3 regions of the Paenarthrobacter sp. 10N417 genome follow, and region 1 is predicted to be linked to each of the others. Evidence: predicted binding sites of a transcription regulator. Region 1 holds the regulator's gene; each other region holds the start of a gene.
The links. Region 1 encodes LexA, which represses DNA repair genes until DNA is damaged. Its sites were predicted from a motif close to TCGAACANNTGTTCGA; they were not measured.
Positions count from the first base shown of each region.

Region 2: the regulator LexA is predicted to act here: its motif matches at 5,124-5,139, upstream of AC1DCM_RS04610 (shikimate dehydrogenase).
Region 3: the regulator LexA is predicted to act here: its motif matches at 3,574-3,589, upstream of ruvA (Holliday junction branch migration protein RuvA).

Region 1 is NZ_JBFTIL010000013.1:76,400-86,367, reverse strand. It holds gene AC1DCM_RS16550 (SseB family protein) at 1-579, opposite strand, end outside; gene priA (bifunctional 1-(5-phosphoribosyl)-5-((5-phosphoribosylamino)methylideneamino)imidazole-4-carboxamide isomerase/phosphoribosylanthranilate isomerase PriA) at 579-1,322, opposite strand; gene AC1DCM_RS16540 (hypothetical protein) at 1,357-1,515, opposite strand; gene hisH (imidazole glycerol phosphate synthase subunit HisH) at 1,516-2,277, opposite strand; gene hisB (imidazoleglycerol-phosphate dehydratase HisB) at 2,274-2,900, opposite strand; gene AC1DCM_RS16525 (histidinol-phosphate transaminase) at 2,947-4,065, opposite strand; gene AC1DCM_RS16520 (LysM peptidoglycan-binding domain-containing protein) at 4,143-4,502, opposite strand; gene lexA (transcriptional repressor LexA) at 4,858-5,601, shown strand; gene AC1DCM_RS16510 (ATP-dependent DNA helicase) at 5,611-7,668, opposite strand; gene hflX (GTPase HflX) at 7,661-9,223, opposite strand; gene AC1DCM_RS16500 (class I SAM-dependent methyltransferase) at 9,721-9,968, shown strand, end outside.
Region 2 is NZ_JBFTIL010000003.1:52,038-62,005, forward strand. It holds gene AC1DCM_RS04590 (class-II fumarase/aspartase family protein) at 1-718, opposite strand, end outside; gene pcaG (protocatechuate 3,4-dioxygenase subunit alpha) at 715-1,314, opposite strand; gene pcaH (protocatechuate 3,4-dioxygenase subunit beta) at 1,319-2,203, opposite strand; gene AC1DCM_RS04605 (bifunctional sugar phosphate isomerase/epimerase/4-hydroxyphenylpyruvate dioxygenase family protein) at 2,240-4,111, opposite strand; gene AC1DCM_RS04610 (shikimate dehydrogenase) at 4,111-5,028, opposite strand; gene AC1DCM_RS04615 (IclR family transcriptional regulator) at 5,231-6,001, opposite strand; gene AC1DCM_RS04620 (MFS transporter) at 6,204-7,526, shown strand; gene AC1DCM_RS04625 (hypothetical protein) at 7,772-8,251, shown strand; partial or broken gene AC1DCM_RS04630 (HNH endonuclease) at 8,666-8,794, shown strand; partial or broken gene AC1DCM_RS04635 (MFS transporter) at 8,858-8,992, shown strand; gene AC1DCM_RS04640 (FG-GAP repeat domain-containing protein) at 9,089-9,968, opposite strand, start outside.
Region 3 is NZ_JBFTIL010000018.1:111,311-121,278, forward strand. It holds gene secD (protein translocase subunit SecD) at 1-1,115, opposite strand, end outside; gene yajC (preprotein translocase subunit YajC) at 1,230-1,610, opposite strand; gene ruvB (Holliday junction branch migration DNA helicase RuvB) at 1,797-2,873, opposite strand; gene ruvA (Holliday junction branch migration protein RuvA) at 2,866-3,510, opposite strand; gene ruvC (crossover junction endodeoxyribonuclease RuvC) at 3,615-4,193, opposite strand; gene AC1DCM_RS20060 (YebC/PmpR family DNA-binding transcriptional regulator) at 4,239-4,994, opposite strand; gene pdxT (pyridoxal 5'-phosphate synthase glutaminase subunit PdxT) at 4,998-5,699, opposite strand; gene AC1DCM_RS20070 (MurT ligase domain-containing protein) at 5,813-7,144, shown strand; gene AC1DCM_RS20075 (type 1 glutamine amidotransferase) at 7,141-7,881, shown strand; gene AC1DCM_RS20080 (CapA family protein) at 7,908-8,939, opposite strand; gene AC1DCM_RS20085 (hypothetical protein) at 8,905-9,132, shown strand; gene AC1DCM_RS20090 (M3 family metallopeptidase) at 9,260-9,968, shown strand, end outside.

The DNA of each region.
Region 1 (9,968 bases):
ATCATCAAGGTAAGACGGCGTCCAGTCCCGCTGCTGCGCCAACGCCCACATGGCTGGCCGCCGAACCACGAACGTGAACGCGGAACCGGGGTCCAGTACCAGCAATTGTGCGCCTTCGGAAACGGCCGAAAGGGCAGCCCTTGCCGCATAAACAGCTACCGGTCGGGCATCCGCATGCCAGGCTTCAAGAGCAGCGGCCGTCGTGAACACCGGCATGGCCTTCCGACCATCAGGGGCCTTGAGTGTGACTAATGCCATATCGGCCTGCTTGTCCGCGTGCAGCCCATCAACACCTTCGGCTTCCTCGGCGAGCTGGGCTATCACGGGAACGAAGACCCGGGCGGTAGCGAGTGAAGCTACAACCTCCGCCTCACTGCCCGTCCCATTCAGCAGTGCAGCAACGGCAGCGAGGTAGCCTGAGTCCGCCGAACCGTCGTCGTCCTCAAAATTGTGGATCCTGGCATCGTCACCACTAAGGCTACGGCCTTCCCAGGGCTGCCCCGCAGAGTCAGCTGCTCCCCCGGCACCGGCCAAGGCAGCAGCAATGTGGCCTGGAAGTTCGCGTCGTGAATCGGACATCAACGACGACCGGCTACGTCCAACGCTTCGGGCAGGGTGAAAGCACCTGCATAAAGGGCTTTGCCAACAATCGCGCCCTCAACGCCCAGGGGCACGAGTTCACGAAGCACGCGAAGATCCTCAAGGCTGGAGATACCACCTGAAGCCACCACGGGCTTACCCGTTTTCTCCACCATTTGGCGCAGCAAGTCAACATTTGGACCTTGCAGGGTTCCGTCTTTGGTGACGTCGGTGACCACGTAGCGTGCGCAGCCGGCGTCCTCCAAGCGGGCAAGAACTTCCCAGAGGTCGCCGCCTTCTTTGGTCCAGCCGCGACCGGCCAGGGTGGTACCACGGACATCGAGGCCGACGGCGATCTTGTCACCGAATCGGTCGATGGCGCGCCGTGTCCACTCAGGGTTCTCCAATGCTGCTGTACCGAGGTTAACCCGCTCCACGCCCAATTCCAGGGCGCGTTCCAGCGACTCGTCATCCCGCAGGCCGCCGGACAACTCAACCTTGACGTTGAGCTGGGACACGACCTCGCTAATGAGGTCCGCGTTGTTGCCACGGCCAAAAGCGGCGTCGAGGTCCACCATGTGCACCCACTCAGCACCGGCGTTCTGCCAGTTCAGGGCAGCTTCCAGAGGCGTGCCGTAACTGGTTTCCGTGCCTGCCTCGCCTTGCAGCAGGCGGACTGCCTGGCCATCAACGATGTCGACGGCGGGGAGGAGTTCCAGAACGGACTGGGCTGAGGTGGTCATGTGTGTCCTAGGAGTTGATGGGGACGCGGGGCGTTCAGTTGCCTGGCAGCGTCAGGAGATAGGCGGCCAGCAGGGACATCCCCGCCAGCACGTAGAAAGAGACGGAAACCCACAGTGGCTTCTTCTGCTGGTGGAAAGAGATACCTCCACCCACCAGCACGCCGGCAAGGCCCATGAGCACTACCGACCACATTTAGGCTGCACCACGATCGTCCGCTGCCGGAGTATGTGCCACCGTGGATCCAGGCTTGCGAAGGCCGTCCACCCAGTTGCGCAGGAGGCGCGCCCCGGCGTCTCCGGATTTCTCGGGGTGGAACTGGGTTGCGCACAGGGGGCCGTTTTCGACAGCGGCGATAAAGCGTGCACCGTGCTCGGACCAGGTCACCAGAGGTGGGGCCATCCGAGGCTGGACGACGTCGAAGTTCCACTCCTGCACGCCGTATGAGTGCACAAAGTAGAAGCGTTCCTGCTCAACGCCCGCGAAAAGCTTTGATCCTTCAGGGACGTCCACCGTGTTCCAACCCATGTGGGGAACCACAGGGGCGGGAAGGAGTTCAACCTTGCCCGGCCATTCGGCCATGCCCTCGGACTCGGTGCCGTGCTCGACTCCGGCTTCGAAGAGCACCTGCAGCCCAACGCAGATTGCCAGGACAGGCCGCCCACCTGCGACGCGGCGGCCGATCATGCGGATGGCATCGACGGCCTTGAGTTCCTTCATTACCGTTTCAAAGGCGCCGACGCCGGGGACCAGCAGCCCGTCGGCATTCAGCACATCCTCAGGCTTGGAGCTGAGAACCACTTCGGCGCCCGCACGCTCAAGGGCGCGAACAGCTGAACGGACGTTGCCCGAACCGTAGTCCAGCACGGTAACCGTGGGCTTACCTTCAGGGGACTCCGGCTTGAGGTTAGCCGAAGCGTCAGTAACCGCACCGTCCTTCAGGATTTGCCCGCTCATAGCGCCCCCTTGGTGGATGGAATGCCCTCGACACGGGGATCCGACTCCACTGCCGAGCGAAGAGCCCGCGCGAAGGCTTTGAACTGGGCCTCGACGATGTGGTGCGGATCGCGGCCTGCAAGGACGTTCATGTGCAGGCAGATACCGGCGTGCAACGTGATGGCTTCAAAGACGTGACGGGTCAGCGAACCCGTGAAGTGGCCACCGATGAGGTGGTACTCCTGCCCCGCGGGTTCTCCTCCGTGCACCAGATATGGGCGCCCCGAAACATCCACGACAGCGTGCGCCAAGGCTTCGTCCAATGGAACCGTAGCTTCGCCAAAGCGGCGGATTCCGGCTTTGTTGCCCAAGGCAGTACGCAAGACCTCACCAAAAGTAATGGCCACATCCTCCACGGTGTGGTGGGCATCGATGTGGGTGTCACCCGTGGCCTTGACGGTCATGTCGATCAGGGAGTGCTTGCACAACGCCGTCAGCATGTGGTCATAGAAGGGAACCGTGGTGCTGATGTCCGAGACACCGGTGCCATCCAGGTTGATCTCTACCAGGACGGAGGATTCGCTGGTGGTGCGCTCCATGCGCGCGGTGCGGTCAGCGGACGGCGTGGCGCCGGTTTCGCTCATTGGGACGTCCTTATACACGAAGAATGGGGTGGGTCTATTGACAAGTTTAGTTGGGCTGGGACGCAGGGCTGTCCAGAAGGGCTTCCAAGGCCTCAAGGAAGGCCGTTGTTTCCTTTTCTGTTCCTGCAGTCACCCGCAGGTGTCCGGGAATGCCGACGTCGCGGATCAGGACGCCAGCATCCAGCAAGCCCTGCCAGATCGCATGTGGGTTCGAAAGGCCACCGAAGAACACGTAGTTCGAGTCCGAGGCCGCCGGCTTGAGTCCCATTCGGAGGAGCTCGGTCACAATCCGGTCCCGTTGGACCTTGATGTCCTCGACGTCAGCCATGAGGGCTTCGCGGTGGTTCAGGGCGGCAAGGGCCGTGGCTTGCGTGACGGCTGAGAGGTGGTAAGGCAGCCGGACGAGCCTGATGGCGTCAGTAACCTCAGGTGCGGCAGCCATGTAGCCCAGACGCGCACCTGCCAGGGCAAAGGCCTTGCTCATGGTGCGCGAGACGATCAAACGCTCCCGCCCGGGAAGCAGCGTCAGCGCGCTGGGCGTGTTGTCGTGCGCGAACTCGTGGTAGGCCTCATCCACGATGACGATAGCTTGGCTGGCATCGCCGGCTTCGTACACAGCTTCGACGACGTCCAGCCCCAAGCCCGTTCCCGTGGGGTTGTTCGGAGAGCACAGGAACACGATGTTCGCGCCAGTCTCCTTCACTTGGGCAGCAGCGGAAGCCGCATCCAGGCCATAGTCATCAGCTCGCACTCCACGGACGTACTCAGTGTCCGTGCCACTGGCAAGCAGCGGGTACATGGAATACGTGGGAGGGAAGCCCAATGCCTTGCGCCCCGGACCTCCGAAGGCCTGCAGAATCTGCTGCAGGACCTCGTTGGAGCCGTTGGCCGCCCAGATGTTATCCGCGGAAAGCCCGTGACCGAGGTAATCGGCGAGGGATTCACGAAGTTCGGTGAACTCGCGGTCAGGGTATCGGTTCAGACCCGTGGCCGCAGCCGCAACGGCCTCGGTAATGGCCGCTTGCACATCGGCCGGCACGCCATGGGTGTTCTCGTTGACGTTGAGCAAAATGGGGACATCAAGCTGCGGCGCGCCATAGGGGCTCAGTCCACGCAGGTTGGTCCGGAGGGGAAGTCGGTCAAGTCGCTCAAGCTGGTCACTCACCAAGACAGTTTAAGGTGCCGGTGCGACTGCAGAGTAACTGTGACGCCAGGGACGGTGACCCATAGCCCCCTGGCCACTCAATTCGCGGGAACGAACAGTTGCTGGCCGGGTTGGATGCGTCCTCCGCGGAGATCGTTCAACTGGATGATTTCTGCGATGACATCACGCGGGTCCCTCTCCGGCGCGGCCGCACCGGCGATGCCCCACAGTGACTGCCCGGGCTGGACAGTAACCGTGACGGCCACCGGCGGCTGCAGTTGGGACTGGGAATCCGAAGCCTTGGCCGGAGAGTTGATGAAGCCGGCAAGGCTCAGCAGCGCGGCAAGCAGCAGCATGGCGGGGATGCCGAAGAACACGATCCTGCCGCGCCGGGTAAGCCGGAGACGCGTAGGCGCCGGGGTGTTGCGGAATTCGTGGAACGTAGAGATTGCGGACATGAGCTGAGCCCTTCTGAGCGATTGCCTGCATCGGATGCCCTTTGCCGGCTGCCAATTCCTTGTGTTCGTTGGACCCGCCCCGGATATTCGAACACTTTCTTCGAACATCCGAGCCAGGTTCAACTTTTATAGAACACATATTCGAACCTTGCTATGACATTTTTAGCACTTATCAACGAACGGTGTCGAGACTCGCTAGAACGAATGTTTGATAAACGCCTGTGCCTGGCCTAGGTTTGAGTGAAGAAACAGGCACTGTTTCAGTGGAACAGGAGGGTCTGACATTTTTTCAGATCCAACATCCCCGGGCACACTTCAGACCGTGACCGGGCGGAACAGAAGGGCATTGGCGAACATGGCAGCGAAAGCCACCGGCGGCGGGGCACCCCTGCGGAGCCAGCAGCCTCAAAAGAGTCCCAAAAGCCTGACTGTCCGGCAGAAGAAAATCCTGGAAACCATCCAGCGGTCCGTCAATGACAACGGCTATCCGCCCAGCATGCGCGAAATTGGTGACACCGTTGGTCTGGCGAGCCTGTCCAGCGTCACCCATCAGCTCTCCCAGTTGGAGAAGCTCGGCTACCTGCGCAGAGATCCCAAGCGCCCCCGCGCCATGGAAGTCCTCATGCCTTTGACCCTTGACGGCGGGACAATTCCCGGAGTCGAAGCAGCTACCACACTGCGTAGCGCAGGTGGACTCGCCGTGACGGAGTTGGCCAGTGCCAGCGACACCGCCATGGTGCCCCTGGTGGGACGCATCGCGGCCGGTGGCCCCATCCTCGCAGACCAGACTATTGAGGACGTCCTGCCCCTGCCCCGGCAACTGGTGGGCCACGGCGAACTGTTCATGCTGAAGGTCGCTGGTGACTCAATGATCGATGCCGCAATTTGTGACGGTGACTGGGTAGTTGTCCGGCGCCAGAATGACGCCATCAACGGTGACATCGTGGCAGCACTCCTGGATGACGAAGCCACGGTAAAAACCTTCCGCCAGCGGGACGGCCACACATGGCTGCTCCCCCAGAACACGCAGTACGAACCGATCCTGGGAGACCAGGCCACCATTATGGGCAAGGTCGTCTCGGTCCTGCGCTCCCTTTAGGGCGTTTGCCTACGTTTTCTTTGCGCCCAAGCGTTCCAGGACGCCGCGCACAACATTGCGATCCGTCGTTGCCCAGAAGGGTGGCAAAGCTGCGCGCAGGAACGCGCCGTACCGTTCCGTGGAAAGCCGTGAGTCCAGCACGGCGACCACGCCTTTGTCGCCAGTGGAGCGAATGAGGCGTCCTGCCCCCTGCGCCAGACGAATTGCCGCGTGCGTAGCTGACACCGCCATGAACCCGTTGCCCCCGGACTGCGCAACAGCTCGCGAGCGTGCGGTCATCAGCGGGTCGTCCGGCCTCGGGAACGGAATGCGGTCAATCACCACAAGGCGGCATGAATCGCCAGGGACGTCGACGCCCTGCCACAAGGACATCGTGCCAAAGAGGCAGGTGTCCGGTTCGTCGGCAAACTGCTTCACGAGCGCTGCCATAGTGGATTCGCCTTGGCAGAGGATGTCCACATCCAGACGTGGACGCATCGCCTCTGCGGCTTCCTCGGCCGCCCGACGTGAGGAGAAGAGGCACAGGGCTCCCCCACCGGAAGCACGGATGAGGTCTTCGAGCTCATCCAGTGCCTCGGGAGAAGTGCCCCTGCCGGGCTTGGGCAGGTGCTTGGCCACGTAAAGGACACCCTGCTTCGGATAATCAAAAGGCGATCCGACGTCCAACCCGGTCCAGCTCGGTGCACCCTCTCCAATCAGCCCCAGGCCACCGGCGGCAGGCTCAAAGGCGGATCCAATAGCGAGCGTGGCAGAAGTAAGCACCACTGTGTGCCCTGCGAAAAGGCCTTCCCGCAGCCGGCCGGCAACGCTAAGCGGAGCGATGTTGATCAGTGCGGGCGCGGTCTCATCCGGCGGGGAGTACCCCTGCTGGGGATCGAAGGTGCTGTTCCTGGAGAACCACACCACTTCACGGTTCTCCTTGGCTGCGAGCATCCGCTCGCACAGTTCCAGAATGAGCATGAGCCGTGAGCGCGCAAGCTGCCGGCCGCCGTCGACCGCGTTTGAAGAGTCAGTCTTCGAGTCAGACAACGCAGCGCGTGTGGCATCACGCAGTTGGTCGAGGCAGTCCAGTTGTTCGTCGTTGAGCCCGTTGGGCAGCAGTCCGTTGGGGACTCCGGCAATGGCCATGTCCAGTCGGTCGGCTGCCGCGTTCAGGGCGTCTACGGTAATGGCGGTGTGCTTACGCGCGCTCGAAGCCGCAGCATGCACCATTGCTACGGACAGCTGGCCCGTGACGGCCCCCGTGACCCTGTCCTGCAGCTCATGAGCTTCATCAACCACAACGACGTCGTACTCGGGCAGTACAGCAAGCCCTTCGAAGGCACTGACGGCAAGCATGGCATGGTTGGTGACCACGACGTCCGCCTCGGCCGCCCGGGCCCGTGCCTGCTCGCTGAAGCATTCCTCAGCGAGTGGGCATTTTTGCGCTCCCAGGCACTCCATGGACGTCACGGAGACTTGCCTCCAGGCGCGATCGGTAACGCCTGGCATCAGTTCATCGCGGTCGCCCGTGGCCGTCTTTTCGGCCCATTCACGGAGCCGGATGACTTCCTTGCCCAATTGCGACGACGGGCCGCCAACCGCCGCTGCGAAATGCGGCACGCTGGTGTCCTCACCCAGGGAAAAAAGTTGGCCCTCGGATGGCTCTTCGCTGGGGAAGCCGCCCTCCAGCTTTTGCAGGCAAACATAATTTGCCCGGCCCTTGACGAGTGCCACGTTCACAGGACGCTCGAGGGCCGGGCTTATGGTCTCCAACAGCCGGGGCAGGTCCCTGCCCACAATCTGTGTTTGCAGGGCCAAGGTAGCGGTGGACACAAGCGTCGGTTTGTCGCTGTCCATGGAATGGGCGATCAACGGAATCAGGTAAGCCAAGGACTTACCCGTTCCCGTTCCGGCCTGGACCAGCAGATGTTCACCGGACTCGATGGCCCGGGTGACTTGCCTTGCCATCTCGTGCTGGCCTGAACGGCTTTGACCGCCCATCCCGTCAACAGCTTTGTCCAACAGCTCGAGGGTGAACTTCTCCCCCACTGACTCGACGACGTCCGCCGCCACCTTCTCAACCATTGCTGACGAATGACTCCAGCTCGGCGGCCAATCCTTCACGAACCATGGCCACCACGCGGGTTCCGTTTTCCTCGTGCTCGAGGCTCAGGATTTCCGAATCGGAGTTGTGCAGCTTGTTGACCATGTCACCACGGTCATACGGGATGAGGACCTCGAGGCGGACTCCCGGCCGGGGAATCGACCGGCTGATCTCTTCCAGGAGTTCAGGTATGCCCTGGCCCGTGCGGGTGGAAACCACGGCGTGCCGCGGCTCCTTCTGCTTCAGGCGTTCCACGACGAAGGGATCCGCTACGTCGACCTTGTTCAGGACGATGATTTCCGGAACCTTGCGGGCGTCGACCTCGGTGAAGACAGCACGCACTGCCGCGATTTGCCCTTCCGGGTCCGGGTGGGAGGCGTCCACGACATGCAGGATCAGGTCTGCGTCCGCTACTTCTTCCAGTGTGGAGCGGAAGGCTTCCACCAGCTGCGTAGGCAGCGAGCGGACGAATCCAACGGTGTCAGCCAGCGTGTAGCCGATGCCATCCGGAGTCTGTGCCTTCCTGACGGTCGGGTCCAGGGTGGCGAACAGGGCGTTTTCCACCAGCACCCCAGCATCGGTCAGCCGGTTCAGGAGCGAAGACTTTCCAGCGTTGGTATAGCCGGCGATTGCGACCGAGGGTACGGCATTACGACGGCGGTTGGCCCGCTTGGTCTCGCGCGCCGGCTTCATCGCGGCGATCTCCCGACGCAGCTTGGCCATGCGCGTCCGGATCCTGCGGCGATCGAGCTCGATCTTTGTTTCGCCTGGACCACGCGAACCCATACCGGCACCGGCTCCACCCACTTGGCCACCGGCTTGGCGGGACATGGAGTCACCCCAACCACGAAGCCTGGGAAGCAGGTACTCCAGCTGTGCGAGTTCAACCTGTGCCTTACCTTCGCGACTCTTGGCATGCTGCGCGAAGATATCCAGGATCAGCGTGGTCCTGTCCACCACCTTGACCTTGACGATGTCCTCAAGTCCGCGTCGCTGCGAGGGGGAAAGCTCGGTGTCGACCACCACGGTATCGGCGCCAGTGGCGGCCACGATGTCCTTGAGTTCCTGGGCCTTGCCCGATCCGAGGAACGTGCCGGGGTCCGGCTTTGTGCGCCGCTGAACCAGGCCGTCTAGGACCTCGGATCCTGCTGTCTCTGCCAATGCTGCGAGTTCGCGAAGCGAATTCTCGGCGTCAGCCAAAGTGCCTTCTGTCCACAGGCCAGCCAGGACAACGCGCTCCAGGCGCAGCTGCCGGTACTCAACCTCTGTGACGTCTTCGAGTTCGGTGGAAAGGCCCGCGGTGCGGCGGAGCGCACGTCGGTCCGCCAGGTCTTCCTGGTCGCCGTCGTAAATGCTGTGTTCGTGGTCAAGCGTGGAGATCGCTTGTGCCCTGCCGAAAACACCTTTGGCATCATTGTCATCGGATGCCTGTGCGGGTACATCCTTGGAAAGAATCCGGTCAATGACGGCCTGGATTTGTTCAGGACTCATGTCCTGGGCGTCGGAATCGGATCCGGAGTGCTTCTGGGTGGTCATGGTCTCCTTAGACTGTTCGGCATATCCAGAATAGTGCTGTTTTGCGTCCAATGGGACGGTATTCGCGGTGGGCTGACGAGCTTCGGCCATATAGGGCCTCCTGTGCTGCTTGGATCGAGCGGGTTGGTCCGCGGGAGGTCCTGTCCTGCAGGAGAATTCATCGCCAAACCCATAAACCAAGAGCTAACAGCAGATGGCAGGGCCACTGCTTTCGCGACAGCTGGGGTGGGACATGTTCTACTGAGCAACCGCGATCAACCAACAACGGGCGATTGCGGAGTCTGCCGGACGGAACCTGCGGGCGGAATGGCCATGAGCTGGGCTGATACGCCAAGCGGGCCTGCATCGCGGGCAGGTGCCTTGCCGACGTGAAAGGGTCGGCTCGGGCTGATTACTCAAAGATCAAGAACATGCATTCCACATTAGCAGCACTGTCAAACTGTCCCGGCCCGAGGGCAGTTTCCCAAGCCGCCGATAGCCAACTAATCTGGCAAATTATGGAGTCTGCACACTATTTCAGCGCCCAACCGGCCGGTCCGTTCACCCGCAAGCCCCTCACTGTGGAACTGGCTGGAGCTACCCGTCATGTGCAGACGTCGTCGGGCATCTTCAGCCCCGACGGTGTGGACAAGGGCACCAAGGTACTTTTGGCCGAGGTTCCACCGCCTTCGCCCCGGGGCAACCTGCTGGATATTGGGTGCGGTTGGGGTCCTGTTGCCCTCACGATGGGGCTCATGGCGCCCCT
Region 2 (9,968 bases), on a different contig from region 1:
CGGCGAGGCGGTTGGTGTGCCAGGGAGCAGGAGACGTCGCGAGGCCAAGCTTTGAGGCCAAAGAATCGGCCAGATCAAAGGGCGTGGACTCGGAAGCAGCGGTCAGTTTGGTCGCAGACGCCAGCGTTCCACCGGCCCCACCAAACTGCACCGGCAGCTCAAGGGATTCCAAGCGGGCAGCCGCAGCCGCAACGCCGTGGAACCATTGCGCAGCCTTGAGCCCGAACGTGTACGGCAGCGCGTGCTGCGTCAGGCTTCTGCCCACGCAAAGGGTCTCCGCATGCTGTTCCGCCAAGGTGGCGAGCGCCGTCGTCGTGCGTTTCACGTCAGCGAGCAGTGAAGAAATGGTGCGGCTGGCGAGCAGCATGAGGGCGGAGTCGAGGACGTCCTGGCTGGTGAGGGAGGTGTGGACAGCGGAAGCCGCACCCGAGTCCACGGACTTCACTCGTGCCCGGAGGTCGCCGAGCAAGGGAATCACAGGGTTGCCCCCGCCCTTGCTACGTTCGGCCACAGAAACGACGTCGTAAGAGCCGGCATCGGCGGCCTCGCCCACCACGGCGGCGGAACCGGCGGGGACGAGCCCCGCCTCCTCGAGGACGACAGCCCAGGCGGCTTCGACGTCGAGGATCGCCGCGATCACGGCACGATCGCCCGTCAGCGCCGCAACAGCGGGCGACGCCGAAACCGGGCTAAGGAGGCCGAAGTCGCCGTCGGTCATGGCTGTGAGTCCGCGTTGACGCTGGTTTCCAGCGAACCGTCCTGCTGGAAATCCAGGAATACAGTTTCGTCGCCGCCCTGCAGTCGGATGTCCCAGGTGAGGCCGCCATCGGGGTCGCGACGGGCGATCAGGGTCTTGCGACGCTCGGGATCCAGGGAGCTAAGGAGCGGATCGTTGGCCAGCGCTTCCTCATTGTCCGGAAGATACACGCGGGTGAAAAGGCGGTTCATGAGGCCGCGGGCAAAGACCGCCACGGAGATGAACGGGGCCGAACCCGGCGAGGTGGGTCCGGGGTTGACGGTAGTGAACGTGTAAACGCCGGAGTTGCCCACGGAGCCGCGGCCCCAGCCGGTGAAGGTGTAGCCATCGCGGACCAGGGAGCCGGTGCGCTGGACGATGTTGCCCTCGGAGTCCGGCTGCCAAATTTCAAGGATGGCGTCCGGGATGGTGTTGCCGGCGCCGTCGTAGACCGTGCCTTGGAGGCGGATGCTTCCCGGGCTGCCCGGGGCGAGGAGTTCGTTGTCCTTGTTAAACGGGAGGGCGTAACCGTAGAAGGGTCCGACGGTCTGGCCCGGTGTGGGTGTCAGCTTGCTCATGTGCTTACTCCTCGTCCCCGGCGTCGCCGAATGCTTCGTTCTCTGTCCAGGTCCGCTTGGAGCCGGTCAGGATGATGTCCCACTTGTAGCCAAGGGCCCATTCGGGGCTCGTCAGCTCGTGGTCGTACTCAGCCACCAGGCGGTCGCGGGCGTCCTGGTCCACGATGGACTGGTAGATGGGGTCCAGCGGGAAGAGCTGATCGCCCGGAAAGTACATCTGGGTGACGATGCGCTGCGTGAACTCCGCGCCGAACATAGAGAAGTGGATGTGGGCCGGGCGCCACGCGTTCAGGTGGTTTTTCCATGGGTACGCGCCGGGCTTGATGGTGGTGAAACTGTACGAGCCGTCATCACCGGTGATGCAACGCCCGACGCCGGTGAAGTTCGGGTCCAGCGGTGCGGGGTGCTGGTCGCGCTTGTGAATGTAGCGGCCGGCTGCGTTGGCCTGCCAGATCTCCACGAGTTGGCCCGCGACCGGCCGGCCGTCGCCATCAAGAACACGGCCTGCGACAATGATGCGTTCACCCTGCGGCTCACCGTTGTGCTGGATGGTCAGGTCGGATTCCAGCGCGTGCACGTCCTGGTGGCCGAACGCGGGCGAGTAGAGCTCGATCGTCTCCGGGTCCGCGTGGTGCAGGCTCTTGGTCGGGTGGCGCAGGATGCTGCTGCGGTACGGAGCGTAGTCCAGCCGTGGCATGGTCTCCGGCGCCTTGCCGTTCTTCAGCGCCTCCGCATAGCGATCCGCAATGCCCTTCATCTCAGCACTGAGATCCGCTTGGGTTTCCACCTTCTTGGAATCATGCGCTGCGTGTGGCTCAGCAGGCGGCACGAGTTCCTCGGATTCGAGCGCTTGTGCAGAGTTGACTTGTGCTGTCTGTTCTTGTGGCACAGTCGGCTCCTTTCGGTTGATGGCTTCGTTACGGGTCTAGATGCGGTGCAGCGAGTCGTATTGGACGGCGTGGCGCACCGGCGCGTTGGGCGCTCCGTAGCCGTCGTAGTTGCCCCGGCGTTCCACCATTTCGAAGAACACGCTCCCAACCGTGGCGGTGTAGAAGTGGAGGAATTCTCCGTTGGCGTCGCGGTCGTACAGGAGATTGAGCTCCTTGAGGGTGGCCCGGAATTCCGGTTCAAGATCGAACCGCGCGTCCAAGTCTTCGTAATAGTTGGCGGGGATCTGCAGGAACTCGAGGCCACGACCGCGGGCCGACCGGGCTGCCCCCACGAGGTCGTTCACGGCGAACGCGATGTGTTCCTGGTACGTTTTGCGGGCAGTTTGCGCCTGCTGTGCCGGTGCCAGGTTCAGAACCAGCCTGACTGAGCCGTCCGAGGTCTCCATGACCTGCGAGCGCACGAGGCCGCTGGGGCTCGGGACTTCGGCGAACGGCTGCGGTTCAAGGGCCAGGGCGCTGGTGTAGAACAGGACGGCTTCGTCGAAGTGCTGCCACGGCTGGGCCAGATTTACGTGGTCAATCACGGCATTTTGCGCACCGGAAACGTGTTCCAGCCCCTCGCCAAACTCGTGCGTCCACGCGGCGGTCCCGTCCGGGCTGCCCTGGCACAGGAAGATTTCGGTGGAGTCCGGGGCAGAGATGCCTTGGAACACTTCCTCATCGGCTTGGACTTTGCGTGCCACGACTGGCGCCTTGAGTTGTTGGGCGCGAGCGGAGGCAATCACTGGAGAGTCGACGTCGAACCCCAATGCGGCGATAGCCGGTTCGGCGTGCTGTGCAGCTTGCTCGTTGATGATCACGCGCGCTTGGCCCATGGTCCAGAGCTGGACGTCCTTGGTGCGGTGCCGGCCCTCGAACTCGAACCCGAGCTGGCCCAGGAGCTTCTCCAGCTGGGCGGTGTCGTCAGCCTTGACCTCGGCGAAGTTGAAGCCAGCGGGTTCGTTCACCTTGGGCAACGTGGCCAGTTCCATGGGATAACGACGCCGGGAGGCGCTTCCGTTGCCGGTTGCGGAGTCCGCGGAGGTGCTTTCCAGCCACTTGGCGCTCTGCTCCTCGAGCCAGATCAGGGAACGCATGGCGTCCACGGCTGTCCGCTCGACATCGGACTGGCGGAAGACATCGTTGAAAACTTCCAGCGAAACCGGACCTGTATAGCCGGCGCGGACCACGTGGCCCATGAACTTTGCAAGCTCGAACTGACCCTCGCCAGGGAACACGCGGTAGTGGCGGCTCCAGGAGAGGACGTCCATGGAGAGTTTAGGGGCGTCGGCCACCTGGACGAAGAAGATCTTCTCCGCGGTGATCTTCTCGATCGGCGCAGTGTCCCAGTCGCGGGAGAGGATGTGGAAGGAGTCCAGGCACGTGCCGAGGTTGGGGTGGTCAACCATCTCGACCAAGCGATACGCGTGCTCGTAATCGTTGACGTACTTGCCCCAGGCCAGCGCTTCGTAGGCAACTTTGACGCCGTGGTCCCCCGCGAGTTCAGCAAGTTCTGCCAGTTGGGAGGCGCGAAGTTCGTCGTCGTCGATTGTTGCCGTCGCCACGTTGGAGCAGACCAGGATGGTGTCCATGCCCAGGCGTTCCATCACGTTAAACTTTGCCTCGGCCCGCCTAAGGTTGGCCTTGAGCAGGTCCGGAGTGACGCCGTCGAAGTCGCGGAAGGGTTGGTAGAGGTCCAGACCCAGGCCGAGATCGGCAGCCATTTTCCGCACATCCTCGGGGCTGAGCGGCGAGGTGACGAGGTCCTGCTCGAAGATTTCGATGCCGTCAAAGCCCGCTATTGCGCAGGCCTGCATCTTCTCTTTCAGGGTGCCAGACAGGCAGACAGTGGCGATACCGGTGCGCATCAGTGAGCTGCCTTCGCCAGTGCTGTCCCGGACATTTCGATTGCGGCATCTTCCACGGCGATCAGCTCCAGGAAGTGTGCCCGCATGCGGTCGCGATCGGCATCGCGTCCGGTGAAGAGCTGGAAAGCGTCGGCCGCCTGACCGACCGCCATCCTGCCACCGTCGAGGACGTCGCAACCCTTGGCGCGCGCCTCGCGGACCAGCCGTGTCTCGATCGGTCGGTAGACGATGTCGGCAACCCAATGGCGCGGTTCCAGGAGGTCGACGTCCAAGGGCAGTCCTGGATGTGCGGCCATACCGATAGGGGTGCAGTGCACCAGGCCGTCGGCGAGCGGCATGATCTCGTTTAGTTGTGCAGGAGTGCGTGGCGTGACGGTTGCCGCCGGAAAGAGTTCGCCGAGTTCCGTGGCACGATCGGCTGCGCGGGCTGCATCCATGTCCACGAGGTCCAGCACGCCGACCCCGGCCTTGAGCAACGCGTAGGCGACGGCGGACCCGGCACCGCCAGCACCCAGCTGGACAACGTGGTCGCGCTTCGCCCCGGGCAGGCCGTCGGCGAGCGCCGAGCCGAAGCCGGAGAAGTCAGTGTTGTGGCCGATGAACCGACCATCCTGGATCAGGACTGTATTGACAGCACCCAGCCTGTGGGCGTCGTCGGAAATTTCGTCAAGATGCTCCAGCACCAGCTGCTTGCACGGGTGCGTGATGTTCAGGCCGTTGAAGCCCATACGCTGGGCGGCGGTGAGGAGATCCCCGACGGCGGTGGCCGGCAAGGCCAGATCCAGCAGGTCGATGGGACGGTACAGCAAGCGAAGGCCCTGCACGTCGGCTTCGCGTTCGTGCATGGGCGGCGTGAGCGAGGGCATGACGCCTTCGCCTATGAGGCCCACCAGAACGGACTCGGCTCGATTGCTCATCCTAAAGCTCCTTTGACTTCAGCACCCCGGGCTGTTGGCGCTTTTCGGGCGTCGCCAGGCCGGGTGCTATTGAGATTACTACAAGTGTTCATATTCCGCACGCTTGTTCTTATCGCGAACATTTCCGCCAACCTCACCCAACCAAGTAGCACTAGTGCGCGTTTGGGACCTTCTAAGCGCGCTTAACTGCGACCTAGTTGGGTTAGCGCTGGGGCAGGCGGGCGGCGAGTTCAGCCGCGGCCTCCTGCAACGTGGGTACGTGGGCGATGAGTTCGTCCATGGTGAGACGAAAAACTGGCACGGCCGTGGCGAGAGATGCAAAGGCGTGGCCTTGGGAATTGAGGACCGGCACCGCGACGGCACGCATGCCGATCTCGTTTTCTTCATCCATCACCGCATAGCCCTGCCGGCGCACCTGCTCAATCTCCGCCCGGAATGCGGCCCGGTCGGTAATGGAGCGCTCAGTGAGAGGCTCCAAAGGCAACTCTTCGAGCAGTCGTTCGCGTTCGGCGTCGTTCTCAAAAGCGACAATCGCCTTACCCACGGACGTCGTGTGCAGCGCGCCCAAATGACCGGGATCGCTGGTGACACGGAAGGTCTTGGGGCCGTCCACCTTATTGACTGTCAGATGATGGTTGCCATCGCGCACGGAGAGGATGGTTGCTTCCTCGGTCTTCTCGGTGACGCGCTGGAGTACGGGAAGGGCGGTTGCTGCGAAGCCATGGTGGTTCGACACCCGCTGGCCCAGCTGGAAAACCCGCAATCCCAGGTGATATCGACGGCCGTCCGGCTCGTAGTCCACGAATCCATCGCGCGTCAGCGAGCCGAGCAGGCGGTAGGTGGTGCTGAACGGAAGTCCCGCACTCCTGGCCAGATCCGCGGCACTAGCGCCCTTGGGCTCATTTCCCAGCAATACCAACAGGCCCAGGGCCTTGCCGACCATGTCGGTCTTTGTGTCCTCTTTCACACTCATGCTTAGATGCTCTCACATAGTGAGAGCTATTTCTAGATAGTGGGGACAAGTCTTGACAAGTGACCCCAGTCACGGCCACTATTGCTGTATTGCACAAGTAGCTCTCACCATGTGGTTACTTTGGGATTGATCCGGCCGCACCTCGCTCTGGTCTTCCCGCAGAAGCCAGACCCGCGACATCGTCGTCACAGAAGGAACACCCATGAGCCACACAATGCCGTCAGCGACGCCAGGCACAGTTACCCCAGCAGGAACACCCAAGAAGGCGGCACTCGCCAGCTTCCTGGGAAGCGCAGTGGAGTACTACGACTTCTTCATCTTCGGCTCCGCCGCAGCCCTGATTTTCCCGCACGTGTTCTTCCCGGACGCGGACACCAACGCATCGATCATGTCCTTCGCAACGTTCGGCTTCGCCTACGTTGCCCGCCCTGTGGGCGCTGTCATCCTGGGCCACTTCGGCGACAGGATCGGCCGGCAGAAGGTCCTCATGTTCACACTGGTCCTGATGGGTGCCGCGACCTTCGTGATCGGCTGCCTCCCGGACTTCAAGACCATTGGCTGGTGGGCTCCCGTCCTGCTGGTACTTGCCCGCCTTGCCCAAGGTCTTTCGGCTGCCGGTGAGCAGGCCGGTGCCTCGTCAATGACGCTGGAGCACGCTCCGGACAACCGCCGCTCGTTCTTCACCTCGTGGACCCTGACCGGCACCCAGGGCGGCCAGATTTTGGCAGCGCTCGTCTTCATTCCAGTACTCGCGCTCCCGGACGAGATCAAATACGGCATTGGCTGGCGCATCCCGTTCTGGCTCAGTGCCGTAGTAGTGATCGTGGCGTTCTTCATCCGACGCACCCTGCACGAGCCGCCGGCATTCGCCGAGGCCAAGAAGAACAACCAGATCGCCAAGCTGCCCATTGCCGATCTCCTCAAGCTGCACTGGCGCGACGTCCTCCGCGTGGTGTGCTGCGCCTTCATCGCCGCCGTGAGTACCGTATTTGGAACCCTGGCCATCAAGTACGCCCAGGACGTGGCCCACGTCAGCGGCACCATCACCTTGTGGCTCGTTGTAGTAGCCAACATTGTGGCCCTCGGTACCCAGCCACTGTTCGGCATGCTCGCGGACAAGATCGGCCGCAAGCCAGTCTTCATCTACGGCGCCATCGCCAGCGCCATCATGACTCCGGTGTTCCTGCTGACTTTGGAATCGGGAGTCGTCCCGCTCATGTTCCTGGTCTCCGTGGTGTTCTTCTCCTTTGGGTATGCCGCCGCCAACGCCGTGTGGCCGTCCTTCTACGGTGAAATGTTCAGCACCAAGGTCCGCTTCTCCGGTCTCGCCATCGGCACTCAGCTCGGCTTCCTCATGGCCGGTTTTGCTCCGACCATCGTGACCGCGCTCGGTGGCACCAAGCCTGGCGGCTGGGTCCAGATCTCCATCTTCACCGCAGTCATCTGCCTGATCGCAGCGGTCTCAGCCATGACCGCACGCGAGTCAGCAAAGGTCCCGACGGCGGAACTCGGCTTGCACAAGTAAGTCGCCGCAGCTCCCACCTTGGCAGGGCGCAGACGGTGACCTCGAGCACTGGAACCCCGAGAAGGACCAACCCTCCAGCGCCATCCTCAAAAGCTTCCAAGACCAGCTCGCGCCCAAGATCCGCCGGGCATTGGAAGGCGACAGCAACGACGACGAACACGAAGCCCTCTTCGAGATCGCCGAATTCTTCGGGATCGAATACCGCGATCCCTCCACCTACGACAGCCCGAAGGGCGACGAATGACATGACCCCCACCAAGAACATCCGCGGCCGCGCCACGCTTGCCACTGCAACCCTCCTGATCAGTGCACTGGCGCTGCTCACCGGCTGCGCAGGCGCCCCGTCCAACACGACCACATCCACTGCAACCAGCGCCGAGCCAGCGCCCTCCCAAACCGCGACTCCAACGCCGACAGAGTCGCTGGATCTGCGCGGCTTTGATGCAGACAAAGCTGAGGAGTACATCGCCTTCCTCATGAAGCGTGACATGGGTATGCGCGACTACATGGCCATGGACTTCGCCTTCAGGACATGCACGGGTCTCGAAGCCCGACGCGAACTCGGAGATCTCTCCGATGAACTGGCTGACGAGTTTCGGGGGCAGCGGTACATGATCGGCAATCTCATGGCCGTGACCACGTCGCAGTTCTGCCCCGAGAACAACGCGTACCTGAAGGAACAGGGAAACGCCCTCGCCGGCTACACCATCGAGAACATTCCCTAAGCGTCTGCAACCCACGCAGCACTTCAGCCACACCCACACTCGAGCCCCCGGAGCGCCTCACATGGCGCTCTGGGGGCTCTTTCTACCTAGCCACGAGAGGAGCGGAACCGAACTGTGTCATTCCCCATAGCCGGACCGAACTACCTGCACCCCTCGAAGCAGGCTCATCTCGCAAGAGTGGCCGCCTCACGAGCTCGCCTTGAGGCCTTCAACCACCGGGTGACAATCAACCAGATCCTCGGTAAGGAGAGAGCGCTCCAGCTGGCAGCAGCTCGCTTCTTACCAGCCGGCGAAACACTCACCTCGCCCCGGCATCTGGATCTCGCTCAATGGCCGTACTCCGGCACCGACAAGCATCCCTACAACGTGCCTTTCGCAAAGAGAGCTCAGGTGCTCAAGGACGACGCTGTCTGTGTGTGGTGCCGGCTGAATCCCTCCACAACGATCGACCACGTTCGCCCGCTCAGCCGAGGCGGCAGCAACCACCCACTCAACCTGGTGGGCGCCTGCGAGCCCTGCAACTCGGCAAAATCCGACTTCATGCCACGCGAGCTCGGCTGGGTGATGCGGCTTCCGTTGCGGGCATTCGCGCTCGAGGTCATCGTCGGCGGCACCAAGCCTGGCGGCTGGGTCCAGATCTCCATCTTCACCGCAGTTATCTGCGTGATCGCAGCGGTCTCTGCCATGACCGCACGCGAGTCAGCTAAGGTCCCGACGGCGGAACTCGGCTTGCACAAGTAAGTCGCCGCAGCTGCCACCTTGGCAGGGCGCAGACGCTGGAAAAGCCCGGAATGTCCTATGACATTCCGGGCTTTTCGCTGTCCAACACAGAACTACCTACCGCGGGTTCAGCGCCACCGGCTTGAACTTCCCCGTGCCCGTCCCGGAGTACATCAGCAGCGTTCCGTCCCCAGCGACTCCCACCACGGAGGGGTCGCCAGTACCGGTAAACCCGTTGCCGAGGGCCGCGATGCTGGAGAACATGTTCCACCCTGAACCAAGGTAGGAGCGTGCAAGGAAGCCACCAGCGCCGTTCCCCGGGTAGAGCCAGAGTCCGCCATCACCGGAACGGCCAACCAGGTCTTCCCTTCCATCGCCGTTGAAGTCACCGGCCTGCAGGACCAGGTTGAACATGTCCCACCCGGTGCCGATCTGCTTGCGGGCAAGAAAGCCCCCGGAGCCGTTGCCGGGGTAGACCCACAGCACGCCATCGCCGGACTGGGCAACGATGTCCGGCTTTCCGTCGCCCGTGAAATCGCCCGGGGCCAGCAACTGCTCGAAGCCCTGCCATCCGGTGCCGATCTGTTTTCGGGCAAGGAACTGTCCCGTGCCATCGGTCGGGTAGAGCCACAGTGTCCCATCGGAAGCCCGGGCTACAAGATCGGGGTGCGAATCGCCGTCGAAATCTCCCGCACTCAACACAGACGTGAACTGGCCCCAGCCCCACCCGACTTGAACACGCGGAAGGAAACTGCCGGATCCGTTGCCCGGGTAAAGCCACAACGCGCCGTCGGTGCCTCGCGCCAGGATGTCGGCGGCAGCATCGCCGTCGAAATCGCCTGCTTCCCACACCTGAAGGAACTGGTTCCAGCCGGTCCCGATCGCAAGCCGATCCGCGAAGCCACTGCCGTCACCTGGATAGAGGGTCATACCCCCGCCCGCTGCAGCCGTCAGGACGTCCACGCGCTTGTCGCCCGTGAAGTCCCGGCCGCCGACG
Region 3 (9,968 bases), on a different contig from region 1:
AAGCCAAGGGCCCGGTACTGGAACAGCGAGTACACAACCACCAGCAACAAGCCGATGAGTCCGGCAAGCAGGCCGAGCCGGAGCTGATCGCCACCGAGCGTGGCAGAGATCTGTTCCTGGGACTGGATCTCAAAGGAGATCGGCAAAGCACCATAGCGGAGTTGGTCGGACAGTGCTTTTGCTGAGGCCTGGGTGAAGTTACCCGTGATCTGCGGTTTTCCGTCAGTGATGACAGCAAGCGACCTCGGTGCTGAGATGACCTTGTCATCAAGGACAATGGCGAATTGCGCCTTGGGATCGTTGCCGCCCTGGGCAAGGGACGCGGTGTAGAACTGGTTCAGCCGCTCCGTAACTTCCTTGAACTTGGCAGTTGCCTCGGAGTTGAACGTGATGTTCACGCCCCAGGAGTTCGTCACCGATCCCTGTGCGCCCTGGACCTGCGAGAAGGACGAGGAGCTGATGTCCTGGCCTTTGACCTCGACCGGACCAAGGATGTACTTGATGGCGGGAGTCTTGTCCGTGGCCGGTTCGCAGGTCACCAGAGGCTTCGCCGGATCAGAACGTTCCCGCTTCTCAGTGGAAGGGTTGACGCAGTCGAGCGCCTCGAATTCCTTGTAGATCTCAGGAGTCACCCAGTTGGTGTCGCTCGCGTTGGTGGGCTCTGCAGTGGGCTTGGGCAGCTTGTCATCCGGTGTACGGGATTCGACAGGGACGGCAGCAGGATCAGCCGCAGCGATCACCGGGCGGAAGTTCATGTCCGCCGACGCCTGGATAAGATCACGGGTTTCCTTGGACGGAGTTCCCGGGAGGCTCACCACCACGTTGCGCCCCGACTGGGTGCTGATCTCGGCTTCGGCAACACCGGAGCCGTCTACACGCTGCCGGATGATGGCAACTGCCTGGTTGAGCTGTTCCTCAGTGATCTCGCTGGAACCCTCTACCCGCGGTGCCAGGATCATCTGGGTACCGCCCTCGAGGTCCAAGGCAAGTTTGGGAGCCCAGCTTGCATGGCCGGAAATGACTCCGCCACCCAGGACAGCGGTGAGTACAACGAATATTGCTCCAAGCCAAGTCAGCACCCTGCGGGCTGAGTTTTTGGGGCCGGTCCGTGCCATTATCGATCTTCCTTTTATCGCCGGACAGCCGCCGGCGGACGCTGGTGAGCGTCTGCCGGCGGCTTTCCGCTGCCGTAGAAGTGTCCTTGCGCGGTGTTGCCGCGACTGACGGTGCTAGTTGTCCTTCTTGTCCTCTTTGTTGAGGCGCGCGATGGTTTCATCCGGCGTCTCAGTCGCAGCCGGGGTCTCATCGGCAACGGTCAGCGAAGAAGCGTCGTCCGGAACAACAGGGGCTTCCTCTTCAGCCTTTTCGACCACCTTGGTGACGGCCTGGCGGTGAACCGTAGCTTCGTTTCCGGGAGACAGCTCGATAACGACCTTGTTCTCAGCTTCATCGATGGACACGATGCGTCCGAAAAGACCGAAGCTGGTCATGACATCGACGCCCGGAGCGAACTTGGACTGCATCGCAGCCTGCTGCTGCTGGGTCTTCTTGTTGCGGCGGAACATCATGAAGACAAAGAGTCCAAGCATGACGAACAGCAATATGGTCATTGGATCCACAGGGAAGTTCCGTTCTTTACTTACGTTTTGGTTCACGGCAACGTCCCCGGCAGATCCTGCGGCCACGGGACCAAACCCGCATAGCAACGCGCTTCACCGCGAAGCGGGCGCATGGATCAAGGACTCGAACGTGCCGAGCGTCATACCAGTCTAGTGGGAAAAGCTGAATACAGCGTGTTAACCGATGGTATCTACGCTTTCAGCGTGGTTTTCATCCTCGTCAAACAAGGCAAGGGTCTCCTGGCCGAATACGCCCGCCGGCACAGCATAACCGAGGTGTGTCCATGCTGGTGCCATGGCGATGCGCCCACGGGGTGTCCGCCCAAGCAGTCCTTCGCGCACCAAGAACGGCTCAGCCACGGTCTCCACCGTTTCGGGTTCTTCGCCCACGGCAATCGCCAAGGTGGACAAGCCAACCGGGCCACCGTTGAACTTGGTAATGAGGGCTTCAAGAACGGACCGGTCCAGCCTGTCCAGGCCACGCTCGTCTACTTCGTACATATCCAAGGCAGCTGACGCCGACCGTGCGTCGATTTGCTCAATGCCATGAACGAGCGCCCAGTCACGAACACGGCGCAGGAGTCGGTTGGCTATACGTGGTGTTCCCCGGGACCGTCCGGCGATCTCGGTGAAACCTGCAGAGTTTACCTTCAGGTCCAGAAGCCCGGCAGAACGGCGGAGGACAAGTTCGAGTTCGGCCACCGAATAGAACTCAAGGTGCCCGGTAAAACCAAAGCGGTCCCTCAAGGGGCCCGGAAGAAGTCCTGCGCGGGTGGTGGCACCTACCAACGTGAAAGGCGGGAGTTCCAGAGGAATTGCAGTTGCGCCTGCGCCCTTGCCCACCACGATATCCACGCGGAAGTCCTCCATGGCCATGTACAGCATTTCTTCTGCGGGCCTGGACATGCGGTGGATTTCGTCAAGGAACAGGACCTCGCCCTCCGAGAGCGAGGAAAGGATGGCTGCGAGATCCCCTGCGTGCTGGATGGCCGGGCCGCTGCTGATACGCAGCGGCGCGTTCATCTCCGCTGCAATGATCATGGCAAGTGTGGTCTTACCGAGTCCAGGAGGTCCGGACATCAGTACGTGATCGGCGCTGCGGCCACGCATCTTCGAGGCTTCAAGCACCAAGGCAAGTTGCTTGCGGACCCGATGCTGTCCTACGAAGTCGTGCAGGTTCTTGGGGCGGAGAGCAGCCTCAATGACCCGCTCTTCCGGTTCCTCTCCCCCGCTGACGAGTGACTGCTCAGCCACGGCTGCCTACGCGGTTGCCGGCGCGTGCCCCGTCTTGGCCAAGCCAGCGCAGGGTAGCCCGAAGTATTTGGGCCACGTTTCCTGCGTCTACGAGTTCCGGCGAGTCGGCCATGGCTTTGTCGATGCTGCCGTTGGCGTCTTTCTCGGACCATCCCAAGCTGGTCATGGCCGCGACTACCTGTGGCTTCCATTCCGCGTTCGGGGCTGCGGCGGGAGCTGTACCGGTACCGGTTCCGTGCGGGACCAGCTTGCCCGCCAGTTCAAGGACAATCCGGCCAGCAACCTTGGGCCCAATGCCCGGAACCTTGGTGAACGCCTTGCTGTCACCAGTGTGAGCCGCCACCCGAATGGCTTCCGGCTCGTGCACCGCAAGTACGGCCAGTGCCAAACGGGGCCCAACCCCGCTGACACTGAGCAGGACGTCAAAGACTTCGCGTTCGTCGTCGTCGGCAAATCCGAACAGCGTGAGCGAATCTTCACGGACGATCATGGAGGTGAAGAGCTTGGCCTCGGCCCCTACTTTTAGGTGGCTTAAGGTCTGCGGTGTAGCAAAAACGCTCATTCCCGCACCGTTGAGGTCAATCACGGCGGTCGACAAGCCAACGTGGGCAACTGTTCCACGGAGAAAACTGATCAAGACCCGGCTCCTGAGGTACTGCCTGCTGTGCTGCCATGAATCCATGGCAGCCAAACGGACTATCCGAACATATCTACGAATACCCTAGCAAGGGGTACCGACAATCACCGCCCGCGGCGCGCTTTCGCTTCCGCTTCCGCCCAGGCCCGCTGAGCCGGGGTGAGGGAATCCGTGCCCGAACTCCCGCTGATTCCACCCATGCCGCTCCCTGCCCGCCAAGCATGCGTCAGGGCAAGGGCAAGCGCGTCTGCGGCGTCGGCGGGCTTGGGTGGGGCATCGAGCCGCAGGATTTTGGTCACCAATTTGGTGACAGCGTCCTTGTTGGCAGTACCGCTTCCGGTCACGGCCGCCTTGACTTCAGAAGGCGTGTGCAAGGCGACGGGAATGCCGCGACGTGCGGCGGCCGCGATGACAACGCCCGAGGCTTGGGCCACGCCCATCACAGTGCTGACGTTCATCTGCGAAAAAACGCGCTCGACGGCGACGACGTCCGGCTCGTGCAGGTCCAGCCATTCGTCGATTGCCTGTGCGATGACCAAAAGCCGCTTGTCCAGCGTCAACTCGGCCGAAGTCCCCACCACTCCAACCGCCACCATGGTGGCCCGGCGGTTCCGCTCGATATCCACTACACCGATGCCGCAACGGGTGAGGCCCGGATCGACTCCCAATACGCGAAGAGTCAAGTCCGGGCCTCCCTGTTTGTTGTCAAAATAAAGGTGCTGCCCTGCCTAGTCGGCGTCGAGGGCAGCCTGCACTTCCTCGCTGAAGTCGGCGTTGCTGTAGACGTTCTGGACGTCATCGAGGTCTTCGAGGGCATCCACGAGTTTCATGAATTTCCGGGCACCATCAATATTTAGGTCCACCTGCATGGAGGGCACGAATTCAGCTTCATCGGATTCGTACTCGATGCCGGCATCCTTCAAGGCGTCACGGATGGCCTGCAGATCCGAGGGCTCGGAATGCACTTCCCAGTTCTCGCCGCTGTCCTTGACTTCCTCTGCGCCGGCGTCCAGGACGGCCATCAGGATGTCATCCTCGCTCAGCCCATTCTTTGGCAGCACCACGACGCCCTTGCGGGTGAACAGGTAACTGACCGAGCCGGGATCTGCAATGGTGCCACCGTTGCGGGAAATCGCGAGTCGAACCTCGGAAGCCGCACGGTTCTTGTTGTCGGTCAGGCACTCGATCAACAACGCCGAGCCCTGCGGGCCACGGGCTTCGTACATGATTTCGGTGTAATCGACCACTTCGCCCGTGAGGCCGGCACCACGCTTGATGGCGCGGTCGATGTTGTCGTTGGGAACCGAGGTCTTCTTCGCCTTGGTAACCGCGAGTTCCAGGCCTGGGTTGCCAGCGAGGTCCGGGCCGCCCATGCGCGCAGCAACTTCGATGTTCTTGATCAGCTTTGCGAACGACTTTGCACGCCTGCTATCAATGATGGCTTTCTTGTGCTTGGTAGTCGCCCATTTGGAGTGGCCTGACATGCTTTACGCTTCTCCTCTGATCATTCGAATAAAGAGTTCATGCACGCGCTTCTCACCTGTGACTTCCGGATGGAAAGAGGTGGCCAACAGCTGGCCGGAGCGCACTGCAACAATTCTAGCCAATCCGTGCAACGTAGCGGTGTGGCTGGCATGCTCCGGATCAACCTGAGCCAGGACCTCGACTCCCGGGCCAACCCGTTCCACCCAAGGTCCACGGATGAAGACCGCGTGCACCGGATCCACGCCGGACTCCCCCGCGCTGAACTCGAGTCCTTTGAAATCCAGGTCCGTCTCAAAGGACTCGCGCTGCCGCCCGAAGGCATTGCGGCGCACCGTGATGTCCAGTCCACCGAAGGTCTGCTGGGGGTTTCCGTCCAGATCGGTAGCGGGATCGGCAATCTCATCGGCAAGGAGAATCATGCCGGCACAAGAGCCGTACACGGGGAGGCCTTCGGCGATGCGCTTCCGAAGGGGGTCCGCGAGCTCGAAGATCCTTGAAAGTTTGTCGATCGTGGTGGATTCCCCACCCGGGATGATGAGGCCGTCAACGTCATCCAGCTCTGCGGGGCGACGGATGCCCACACCCGTGGCGCCTGCGGCTTCCACTGCGTGGATGTGCTCGCGGAAGTCGCCTTGGAGGGCCAGTACGCCGATCCGGAGTCCTGCACCCACGCGTGATGAAGCGTCGGAAAGGGGGTTGGTCATTAGACCATCATAGTGGCCCGGCCCGGAATCTCCTCCCGGAGGACGAGCGGGAGTGCCAGCAGGAGGAGCCTCCACGCCAAGTTCCATGCCTTAACTGGGATATATTACAGAGCATGTTTTCCTTCAGCGTTCCCCTCGGCAAGCTGGTCCGCACACTGTCCCGGCTCCGGGGTGGCGGCTCTGCTTTCCCCGGCCTGGTGGTCGAAAAAATCGATCCCGGTTTCATGCAGAGAACGCTGTCCAGCCTTCCCCACGGCGTGGCCGTTGTCAGCGGCACGAACGGAAAGACGACCACCACCAAAATGGTGGTCGAGCTGTTGGAAAGCCAGGGCCTGAAGGTCTTCACCAACCGCACAGGCAGTAACTTCACCCGGGGCGTGGCCGCTTCCCTCCTCGGCGATGTTGACTGGCGGGGCCGGCTCGACGCCGACATCGCCATCCTCGAACTCGACGAAGCACATGCCGTGCATTTCGTGAACAAGGTGCCGCCTCGTTTCAGCCTCTTGCTGAACGTCCTTCGCGACCAACTTGACCGGTTCGGCGAGATTGACAAGACCGCCCGGTTGCTCGAACACATCGCCCGGAAAACCACGGATACCGTGGTGCTGAACCGTGAAGACCCCCGTGTGGCACGCATCGCCAACACCCTCAATGCTCCGGGGGCCCTCCACCATCCCAGCGTCCGCTACTTCGGCCTCGATGAATCGCTGCGCAGCACATTTCCCAACGACGACGATATGAGGACCGCCACCACGGGCCCCTCGTCCCCGAACACACCCGCACCCGGCACCGCAGGTGAGGTACCCGACGGCCCTGCTGCCGACGTCGTACTACGCCGCGTGGGTGCCCAGGACGCTGACTTTGAGTTCGACGGCGAAACAGTCACCACGAGCATGAAGCTGCGGGGTGTCTACAACATCTTCAACGCGGCCGCCGCGCTCTCCCTGGCCAGGGCGATCCTGGGTACGGGAGCCGTCGACACTCCCAAACTGGTCAAAGCACTCGGTGATGTGGCTCCTGCTTTCGGGCGCGGCGAAAGCCTCACCGTGGATGGCCAGCCGTTGGAACTTGTGCTCGTTAAGAATCCCAGTGGCTTCCGGCTCGGCCTGAAGTCCTTCCCTGCCGGTGGATACGCCACCATGATCGCCATCAACGACAACTATGCAGATGGCAGGGATATGTCCTGGCTCTGGGACGTTGACTTCGAATCACTCAGGGAAGATGGCGTCGAGGTCCTTACCGGCGTCCGCGCCTACGACATGGCCCTGCGCTTGCAATACGACGAAGTCCGCTTCGGTACAGTCGAGACCGACATCACCGCGGCCCTGCACGCATTTATCGACGGCTCGCGAGGCAAGCCCAAGCGGATTTTCTGCACGTACACCGCCATGCTCGCGATCCGTCGCGAACTGGCCAAAATCACCATAGTTGAGGTGGTCTCATGACCTCGGAAGCACAGCCCACCAAAGGAACCGTCCGCGTCCTCCAGCTGTACCCGCGGGACATGAATATTTACGGTGACTGGGGCAATGCCCTGGTCCTTCAGAAGCGAATCAAGTGGCATGGCTACACGCCGGAGCTGCTTGAATACAACGTAGGCGACGACTTTCCCGAGGACATTGACATCATCGTGGGCGGCGGCGGGCAGGACAGCGGCCAGCTGGTTATTCAGGATGATCTACAGGCACGCGCGGATCATCTGCGGGAGCTCGCGGACGAGGGCGCACCAATGCTGGTCATTTGCGGGCTCTACCAGCTTTTCGGAAAGTTCTTCAAGACCAGCGCAGGCCCTGTCATTCCCGGGATCGGTATCCTCGATGTCGAAACACACGGCACGGATGAGCGGCTGATCGGCAATGTCACGCTCAAGTCCTCCGAATTCGGAGACGTCCTGGGCTACGAGAACCACAGTGGACAGACCACCCTGGGCCCGGGCGTCCAGCCTCTGGGGACAGTCACCAAGGGTGCAGGGAACAACAGCAAGGACGGGCACGAGGGAGCCCGCTACCGCAACGTGGTGGCCAGCTACCTGCACGGTTCGCTGCTGCCCAAGAACCCGGCGATCGCCGACTTCCTGATCCGGACGGCCGTGGAACGGAAATATGGCACCTTCGCGCCTGGAACGCCCGACGACGACTACGCCCGCCTCGCGCGGGAGCACGCTGCCCGCCGCCCACGCTAGCCGGGTGGTTCGGGTACCTGCCGCCCTTACTTCTCCTTGGTGATGAGCAACTCGTGGGCGCCGGCAGTTGCTGCACCCATCGACTCGACCACGGCTTTGGTGCGCTGGTGGGTCTCTGCATCGGCAGCCGGCGAAGCGCAGACTCCCTGGGGTGCATCGCTGGCCACCGAGCACCAGCGGTAGGGATCCCGGACAATCACCGACGGCGCCCATGCAAGATCCGAGGCTGTCCAAACGCCAGCCGCGTTCTGGCTGAACTGCGCACGGACCAGCAGTCCTTCATTGTTGACCACATACCAGGGCGACAATTCCGTCACGCCATTACCCAGTCCATAGACAATCCACGTGCCCTTGTAGTTTTCAATCGGCAGCACCGAGTGCGTGTGGTGGCCATAAACCATGGTGAATTGGCCACTGTCCACCAAGGCGTGGGCGACTTCCTGTTGCTGGGCATTGGCCTCGCTGGCGTACTCATCACCGGCGTGCATGACTCCGAGCACGATGTCGGCCCCGAGCGCACGGGCCTTGGTGGCTTTGGCGATCATGACCGTGGGATCAAGCTCGTCCACAAGCCATGGGTACTCGGGAATCTGTCCGTTGTGGCCGTAGGTGCCAACGATGACTGCTACCGTTGCGGCGTCTGTCTTGAGCATCAGGATTTCCTGTGATGCAGCTTCAGTCCGGTAGGAACCAGTGTGCTTGAGCCCGGCAGCATCCAGCGCATCCAATGTCCGGAGCAGCCCTTCCGTCCCCCGGTCTATGGTGTGGTTGCTGGCTGTTGTGCAGGCTTGGTACCCGACATCCTTGGATGCGGTAACGATCTGCGGCGGGACATTGAAGGATGGGTACGCGGAGAACGGACCGTCCGGGGTGCCAACAGGGGTTTCCTGATGACAAATAGCGAGATCGCTGTTCCGGATGTAGCGCCGCTGGCCCTCAAGGAGCGGTATGAAGGTGTATCCAGGCTGCCCTGCGGCAGCAGCATCGGCGCGGGCCTGCTGCCACAACTGTGTATGGATCAGCATGTCACCCGTGACTGTGATGGAAGTACAACGCAGTTCGGGACAAACTGGGCCCTTGCCTGGGGTTGGCGTAGGAGTCGGCGTTGGCGTGGACGCAGGAGACGCGGGGGCAGTAGCGGCGCTGCTTTGCTCCCTGGAGTCCTTCTCTGCAATTACTCCGCAGGCGCTCAACGACAAGGCAAGTACTGAGGCCGCCAGCAGGGCGCCCGTTCGTCGTGAACGCCTATGACCGCCGTGATCCCCGCGACGTCCGCAAGATGTGATGTTCCCCATAACGGCAATCCTACGGCGCAAGACGCGCGTCATTCTGGCGAGCCGCCCTTGAGGACACGATTCTTAAGTGAAAGAGTCCCTTCATGACCAATCCGCTTTTGAGTCCAAGCCCCCTGCCGTTCGGCCTTCCACCTTTTGAAACAATCACCACACAGGACTACGCCGAAGCCCTCGACGCGGGACTGGACGAACACCTCCACGAGATCCAGCAAATTGCGGCGAACCCAATATCAGCGACTTTTGAGAACACGGCTGTGGCCATGGAAAGGTCAGGGCGGTTGCTGGACCGGGCTGCGGCATCGTTCTTTACAGTTGTATCGGCCGACGCATCGGACGCGATCAGGAAGTTGGAGACTGCCTTCGCGCCCGGGTTTGCCGCGCATCAAGACGCCGTCTACATGAATCGTGGCTTGTATGAACGCTTCAATGCCATTGACACCACCAACCTAGATGACGAGTCTGCGCGCTTGGTCCAGGAATACCTCAAAGAGTTTCGGCAGTCCGGCATTCAACTTGACGACGACGGCCAGGCTCGCCTTCGGGACATCAACGCCGAACTCTCACGTCTGGGCACTGAATTCGGCCAGCGGGTCAAGGAGGCGATGAAGGCTGCCGCTATTCTCCTCGACGACGAAGCGGACCTGGCCGGCATGTCCCCCGAAGATGTCGCTGGCGCTGCCGAGGCTGCCAAGGCCGCCGGGCACGATGGCCAGTTCCTCCTGACTCTCATCCAGCCAAGCAACCAACCCGCCCTCGCCTCGCTCGAAAACCGGGACATTCGGCGTCGCCTGT